Regions from separate parts of the Arthrobacter sp. Y-9 genome, predicted to be linked through region 2. Evidence: riboswitches for the same ligand, from Rfam matches in the RefSeq annotation. Region 2 holds a riboswitch; the other holds the start of a gene.
What was found. A riboswitch is a leader RNA that binds a small molecule or an ion and turns the genes downstream of it on or off. The one in region 2 is predicted to bind S-adenosylmethionine.

Region 1 (3,580 bases), 1.6 Mb from region 2:
GGACGCGCGCAGGTAGTAGCTCCGGGATTTGGTCAGCTCCAGGAGATCCTCCGGCGTCACCCGGTCCTGCCACGGGATCACCGCGGCCTGGAGGTCGCCGAAGCCCGGCCCGACGGCGGGGACGAAGTGCGGCTTGATGACGTCGCCGGCATGCATGATGCGGGACAGCCGGTGCACCCAGGGGACGGACGTGTCCAGCTGGTTCCAGATCAGCGCGAGCGTCCCGCCCGGCCGCAGGACCCGGAGGGCCTCCGCACTCGCGGCGAGAGGATCGAACCAGTGCCAGGCCTGGGCCACCGCGATCAGATCGGCGCTCTCCGCAGGAAGGCCGGTGGCCTCCGCCGTTCCCTGAACGGTCGCGACGCCGGGGAGCTCCGCATGCAGCTGGGCCAGCATGTCGGCGGAGGGCTCCACCGCCGTCACGTCCAGGCCGAGATCCACGAGCAGCGCGGTGTACTTCCCGGTGCCGGCTCCCAGGTCCACGGCCGATCGCGCGCCATCAGGCACACACCAGGCAGCGGACTCCGCCGGATAGGAGGGCCGGACCTGAGCGTAGTGCTCCCCGCCCTGTTCGAAGGCGCGGCCCATCTCCCGGCGAGTGGTGGTGTCCATGCGGGGACCACCGGGCGGCGACACGTGACGGGCTGACATGCTGACTCCTGGACCATGACGGGATCCGCCCGCGGTGCGTGGGGACGGCTTGCCGTTTAAGGGTCGCACAGGGGGCGGCCGCGCCGACCCCTGTGCGACCGGAGGGGCCGCGTCAGAGGATCAGTCCGTGGTGGTGCAGGGCGCGGCGCCCGCCGTGCCGGGGGTGTTCGGCGCCCAGTGCGGGTAGCTGCGCTGATCGTTCGCGGGGACCCAGCGTCCGGCGTCGACCACGTAGTCCCAGCCGAGACCGCGCTCGCGCAGCTGCCGGATCCCCTCGATGAGACGCTCGGCGTCCTCGAGCCGGGATCCCAGACCGAAGCTGGCCCGGAGCGATCCGGCGGGCAGACCCAGCCGCTTGAGCAGCGGGTGGGCGCAGAACTTGCCGTCCCGGAGCCCCACCCCGTGCTCGGCGGAGAGGTACGCGGCGACGAGGCCCGCGTCGTAACCTTCGACGGAGAAGTTCACCACGCCGATCGAGTCGGTGGAATCGCTGAAGATCCGGTGCACGGTGACGCCGTCCAGGGCGGCGAGGCCGTCCTCCAGGTGGCGGCGGATGTCCGCCTCGTGCTGCTGCCAGGAGTCGTGGTCCAGGGACACCAGGACCTGGGTCGCCCGGGCGAGGGTGGCCGCGCCGAGGACGTTGGGGGAGCCGCCCTCATGGCGGGCCGGTCCGGTGGTCCACACGACCGAGTCGAGGCGGGCCTCCCGCACGGCGCCGCCGCCGAGCAGGTGGGGAGTGCCGGCGTCGAGCCAATCGGCGCGGCCCACCAGGACTCCGGCGCCGAACGGCGCGTACAGCTTGTGGCCGGAGAAGGCGAGGAAGTCGACGTCGAGCGCGGTGATGTCGATCCGGCGGTGCGGCGCCAGCTGGGCGGCGTCCACGACGATCCGGGCGCCGTACTCGTGCGCCAGGGCGGCGAGCTCGGCGATCGGCAGGATCTCACCAGTGACATTGGAAGCGCCCGTCACGGCCAGGAGCGCGACGCCGCCGGCTTCGAGTTCCTCCCGAAGGGCCTCCACGGTGGCCGCGATGGTCTCCCGCGCCACGAGGCTCCGGTGACCGACCCGCTGCCAGGGAAGAAGATTGGCGTGGTGCTCGATGTCCAGATAGAGGACGTCACCGGCCTGTTCGCCCTGGCGCTGGGGCAGGCAGCCCGCCAGCACGTTCAGGGAATCGGTGGTGTTGCGCGTGAAGATCACCAGGTCATCGGGGCGTCCGCCCACGAAGTCGCGCACGATCTCCCGGGCGTTCTCGTACACCGAGGTGCTGATCTGCGACGCGTACCCGGCGCCGCGGTGCACGCTCGCGTAGTACGGCAGGATCTCGTTCAGGTAGGCCGAGACCACGCTGAGCGCGGGGGCGGAGGCGCCGTAGTCGAGATTGGCGTAACGGACCGTGCCGCCCTGGATGAGCGGGGCCTGGATCTCCGCGCCGGTGACCGCGGCGAACGGATTGGCGGCCAGCGACGGCGCGTGGGTGCGTCCGGTTCCGGCGACGGCGGAGCGGGGGGCAAGGGTGTTGACGGACATGCTGAGACCTCTGCATCGTGGAGGGGCCCGCACAGGCGGGCGCCGCGCTTGCCGCACCACTTTCTGTGGCCGGCCTGGTCGTCACCCGGGGCACCCCACCGCGTCTGGAGGGTTGCCGGCCAGCAAACCGGGGTTTAGCGCTGGCACTCGTGACCTGATTACGAGAGTAAAACAGCGGCGCGTCCCCGAAGGAACGCGCCGCGAATATTACGTGGAATATGACCTGCTCAGGGGGCCTGCAGCAGATCGTCCAGCCCGGGATTGAGCCTGCGGAGGAACTCCGAATGCAGGATGCCGTTGCTGGCCACCGCGTTGCCGCCGAACGGGCCGTCCTGCCCGTCCAGCGAGGTGAAGCGGCCGCCGGCCTCGGTCACGATCGGCACGAGTGCCGCCATGTCATAGAGGTTCAGCTCCGGCTCGCACGCGAGGTCCACGGCGCCCTCGGCCAGGAGGCAGTAGGACCAGAAGTCGCCGTAGGCGCGGGTGCGCCAGACCGTGTCGTGGAGGTCGAGGAACTCGTCCCGCAGGCCGAGTTCCTTCCAGCCGCCCAGGCTCGAGTAGGAGAGGGAGGCGTCCTCGAGGCGGTGCACATCGGACACCTTCAGCCGGGTGGCGGAGGCGAGGGAGCGCCCCGTGTAGGCGCCGTGGCCCTTGGAGGCCCACCAGCGGCGGCCCAGGGCGGGCGCACTGACGACTCCGACCACCACCTGGTCGTCCTCGATGAGGGCGATCAGGGTGGCCCAGACCGGCACACCGCGCACGAAGTTCTTGGTGCCGTCGATCGGATCGATGACCCAGCGGCGGGAGGAGTGGCCCGTGGTGCCGAACTCCTCGCCGATGACGGAGTCCCGCGGCCGGGCCCGGGACAGCTGGGCACGGATGTACTCCTCGGCGCTCCGGTCGGCGTCGCTCACCGGCGTCAGATCCGGCTTGGTCTCGACCTTCAGATCCTGGGCCTTGAAGCGCGCCATGGTCTGGGCATCCACCTGGTCCGCCATGACATGGGCAAGCCGGAGGTCATCGGTGTAGTTCTGGGAGGAGTCCATCATGGGTTAAACCGTACCCACAAAGCGCGCGTCCCAGTTCATCCGGGGCGCGGACGCGATCGCGCCGTCAGGGAGCGCCGAGCTCCTTGGCCTCGCGTTCCTCCTGCGTTCCGGCGTCCAGGACCCGGCGGAGTGACTCCAGCCGGGAAGCGCCGGCGGGCCCGGCGTGTCCCTCGGCGACCCAGGCGTCCAGGCCACAGCCGATCGCCTGTGCGCCGTGCTTGCAGCCGCGCTCGCAGGCCTCGGTGCCGGGCGCCAGATCCGGGAACGCCTGCAGGATGCGTTCGGGATCGACCAGGGCGAGACCGAAGGACCGGACGCCGGGCGTGTCCACGATCCACGTCCCGGGCCGT
Region 2 (3,580 bases):
TGGCCCGGTCCTTCGACGATGAGGAACTCTCGATCGTGGAGGGGTTCCTCACGGACTGCATCGCCGCTCTGCGGGAGTCCGGCTCAGGCGTCTTCCGGAAGACGTCATGACCAGCGGTATGACTCCCAGAGCAGCGCGAGGCAGCCGAGCACGATCGCCGCGCACACGCCGAAGTTGATCCACTTGTACTGCAGGAACACGGCGACGAACTCGCGCAGAAATGCGCTGGGGACGAAGTAGGCCGCGGTCTTCGAGCCACGCACCACTGCCTTCATCCCCGCACGGCGGGTGTACATCGCCGCCCGGAAGACGTGATAACTGCTGGTCGTCACCGTGACGACCGGATCGTTCTTCGTCATCAGAGCACGCGAGAACTCGAGGTTCTCCATCGTGGTGCGAGCCTCGGTCTCCGGCAGCACATCGGACTCGGGAACGCCGGCGTCCACCAGATACTCGGCCATGGCTGCGCCCTCGCTGCGGCTTTCGTCAGGGCCCTGGCCGCCACTCGGAATGAGCACCGGGCGAGACCCTTCGGGCGCCGCCCGGTGGATCTGCACCGCCTTGTCCAGACGCCCTGCGAGCAGCGGGGGGACCTTCCCGCCGATCAGGCCGGACCCGAGGATGATGACGTAATCCGGCACCTGTTTGCTCCGGGTACGCGCGTAGATGAAGGAGTACAGGAGGAATGCGCAGAACACGAAGCCCACATAGGCCACCAGCATGAAGAGGAGGAAGGGGACCATGCTCACCCAGAGGGGTGCCTCGGGACCTCCGGCAAACCGTTCGAGCAGCCCCAGCAGGAAGGGGGCGAACAGCACGAGCAGGCCCACGGCGAGAGACAGCAGATTCGCCATGGACCGTCCCTCGCGCCGTAGCATGACGACGCCGTTCACCACGAGGAAGAGTCCGAGCACGGGCACCGCGAGGATGGCGAGCAGCACGACGATCAGCAGCAGCCACGCCGTGTCGTCGTTCCGGCCCAGGCTCAGCAGCGCGAAGCCCAGCGCGAGGAGCAGGAAGACCCCGTTCCTCATGCGGCGGCGGTCCCTCCAGGTGCTCACGGCGGCGGCCAGTGCGAACACGATGGCGAGCACCGTGGTGATGTTCTCCAGGATCACCCTGGTGATGTTGTCCATACGTTCCTCCCGCACGTAACTCTACGCAGAGGCCGGGAGGGGACGGGTGGCCGCGAGCCGTATGTGGGCAAAGACGCACCCTCCGCCTGTGTGCCAGGGGAGGGTGCGCCGTCGTCGGTCAGTGAGCGGATCAGCCGATCGTGGCCCCGAACAGCAGGCCCAGAAGGTAGGTGGCCCCGGCCGCGCCGAGTCCGATCAGCAGCTGACGCAGCGCACGGCTGAGCGGCGACGTGCCGGAGAGCAGCCCAACGACCGCGCCCGTGCCGAGCAGCACCAGGCCCACCAGGACCACCGACAGCGCCAGCGCGCCGAAACCGCTCATGCCGAAGAGGAACGGCAGGATCGGGATGAGCGCGCCGGAGGCGAAGAAGCAGAAGCTGGACGAGGCGGCGCCCCAGGCGGTGCCGATCTCCTCATGGTCGTTCGTCGTCTCGGGGGCCTCGGGATGCAGGGAGAGGCTCGGGTCGCAGTCGCAGCTGAAGCGCCCCATCCGTTCCGCGGCGCGGTGCTCGGCGGCTTCGCGGCTCATGCCGCGCGCCAGGTAGACCAGGACGAGCTCGTTGTGCTCCAGATCGAGGCGCGGTGCGGCGTCGAGCGTGATCTGTGTGGGGCGGCTGGCCTCCAGGAGTTCCCGCTGGGAACGGACCGAGACGTATTCGCCCGCGCCCATCGAGAGGGCGCCGGCCAGCAGGCCCGCGACGCCGCTGAAGAGGACCACCTGGCTGTCGACGCCGGTGGCCGCCATGCCCATGACGAGGGAGAGGTTGCTGACCAGGCCGTCGTTCGCCCCGAACACGGCGGCGCGGAACGTCCCGGACAGCCGGGCGCGGCCGCGGGTGGCGAGGCCTCGCACCACTTCTTCATGGATCTGCTCATCGGCGGCCATGGCGGGGGTGGCGTGGGGATCGGTCGCGTACGGGGAGCGGCCCTCGGCGCGCTGAGCCAGCGCCAGAACGAATACGGAGCCGAAGTTCCGGGCCAGGAAGCCCAGGAACCGGCTGTTGAGGGAGGCATGGCGGGGCTTGTCCGCCTGATCGCCCAGCAGTGTCAGCCAATGGGCTTCATGCCGGCCCTCGGCTTCCGCGAGAGCCAGGAGGATCGCCTTCTCCTCGCCTTCGCGACGGGCCGCCAGATCGCGGTACACGGAGGCTTCGGCGCGTTCGTCCGCAAGGTACTGCTGCCAGCGCCGGATATCGGCGGGTGACGCTTGAGGGGTGTTCATGGGATCCTGCTCCTGAGGTGTGGTCGGAGGTGGCGCCCCATTGCGCAGCCCTCACTGTAGCGCGAAATTCCGCGGATTTTCGGACGGTTCACCGACGCTTCCGGTTTCGGTGGACCGCAATCGGGAGAGCGGCTGAAGGCTGAATCTGAGCTCCCGTCCGGCCCGCAGACCCGTGACCGCGACGCGGACCGTCAGCACGCCGTCGTCCTCCCAGACAGGGGGCCGGACCGCCCGGTTCAGCGCGTCGATCAGCTGATGCGGCTGCGCGCAGAAGTAGTGGTGGCTGGCGCCGTGGAGGAACAGGGTGACCCGGCCGCTCTGGAGGTCGACGGCGGGCAGGACGGTGACGGACATGAGAATCCTTGCGTGTGCTCTTGCCCCGCCAGGAGAACGGGGCCGCTTCTGCATCCGAGCCACCCGTGAACATGGGGTTGGCGGGTGGCCAGTCGGAGCTTGGCGCCACCTCTCGTGAAGCTGACTACACTGTAGCGGACGACGGCGGAGCGCGGCAGGGATCTGCGGTCGGCCGGGGGTCCTGTGACGCGGTGTTGAGCTGGGGAGACTCCGGTTGCGACGGATCCAAGTTGAGGTGCAGGCATAACTTGATCCCTGGTACTAAACTCGCTTCCAGAAGCTGCCCAACGTGACCGGGAACACTTCCGTGCCCAACTCGTGGATCCCCCCACCTCGAGCGGCGCCCGCGATTGAAAGGCCACCATGAAAGCCCTCCCCATCGAGCCGAGCAACGCGCCGATCAACATCGGCTCGCGGATCCGTGCGGCCCGCAAGGCTCAGCGCATGACGATCGAGCAGGTGGCCGAGGTGACCGGCCTGACCAAGGGCTTCCTGTCCCGGGTGGAACGCGATCTGACCTCGCCCTCCGTGGCGTCCCTCGTCACGCTCTGCCAGGTGCTGTCGGTGGACATCGGTGATCTGTTCGCGGCGACCGACGTGGCGCTGACCCGGGCCGACGAGGCTCCCAAGATCTCGTTCGGTGGCGACGGGATCATCGAGACCCTGCTCACCGCACGGTCCGAACGCCGGGTGCAGTTGCTGAGGGGAGTCATCGAGCCCGGAGGCAAGGGCGAGTCGGAACTCTACTCCGTGGACTGCGACGTCGATGTGCTGCACGTGGTCAAGGGCCGGATCGTGCTGATCCTCTCCAATGAGCGCTACGAACTCTCCGCCGGCGACACCTTGAGCTTCCCCGGCCGTGAGCCGC

Region 1: it holds a riboswitch for S-adenosylmethionine, as region 2 does, so the genes downstream of both, P9849_RS10890 (aminotransferase class V-fold PLP-dependent enzyme) here and P9849_RS03650 (hypothetical protein) in region 2, are expected to answer to the same signal.

The regions. Positions count from the first base shown of each region.
Region 1 is NZ_CP121463.1:2,416,153-2,419,732, reverse strand. Features, by position in the region: gene P9849_RS10895 (class I SAM-dependent methyltransferase) at 1-651, opposite strand, end outside; gene P9849_RS10890 (aminotransferase class V-fold PLP-dependent enzyme) at 772-2,181, opposite strand; SAM riboswitch class IV at 2,221-2,336, opposite strand; gene hisN (histidinol-phosphatase) at 2,409-3,230, opposite strand; gene P9849_RS10880 (ribosome small subunit-dependent GTPase A) at 3,295-3,580, opposite strand, start outside.
Region 2 is NZ_CP121463.1:818,946-822,525, forward strand. Features, by position in the region: gene P9849_RS03635 (MarR family transcriptional regulator) at 1-110, shown strand, start outside; gene P9849_RS03640 (YdcF family protein) at 105-1,136, opposite strand; gene P9849_RS03645 (VIT1/CCC1 transporter family protein) at 1,267-2,358, opposite strand; gene P9849_RS03650 (hypothetical protein) at 2,410-2,712, opposite strand; SAM riboswitch class IV at 2,724-2,832, opposite strand; gene P9849_RS03655 (cupin domain-containing protein) at 3,076-3,580, shown strand, end outside.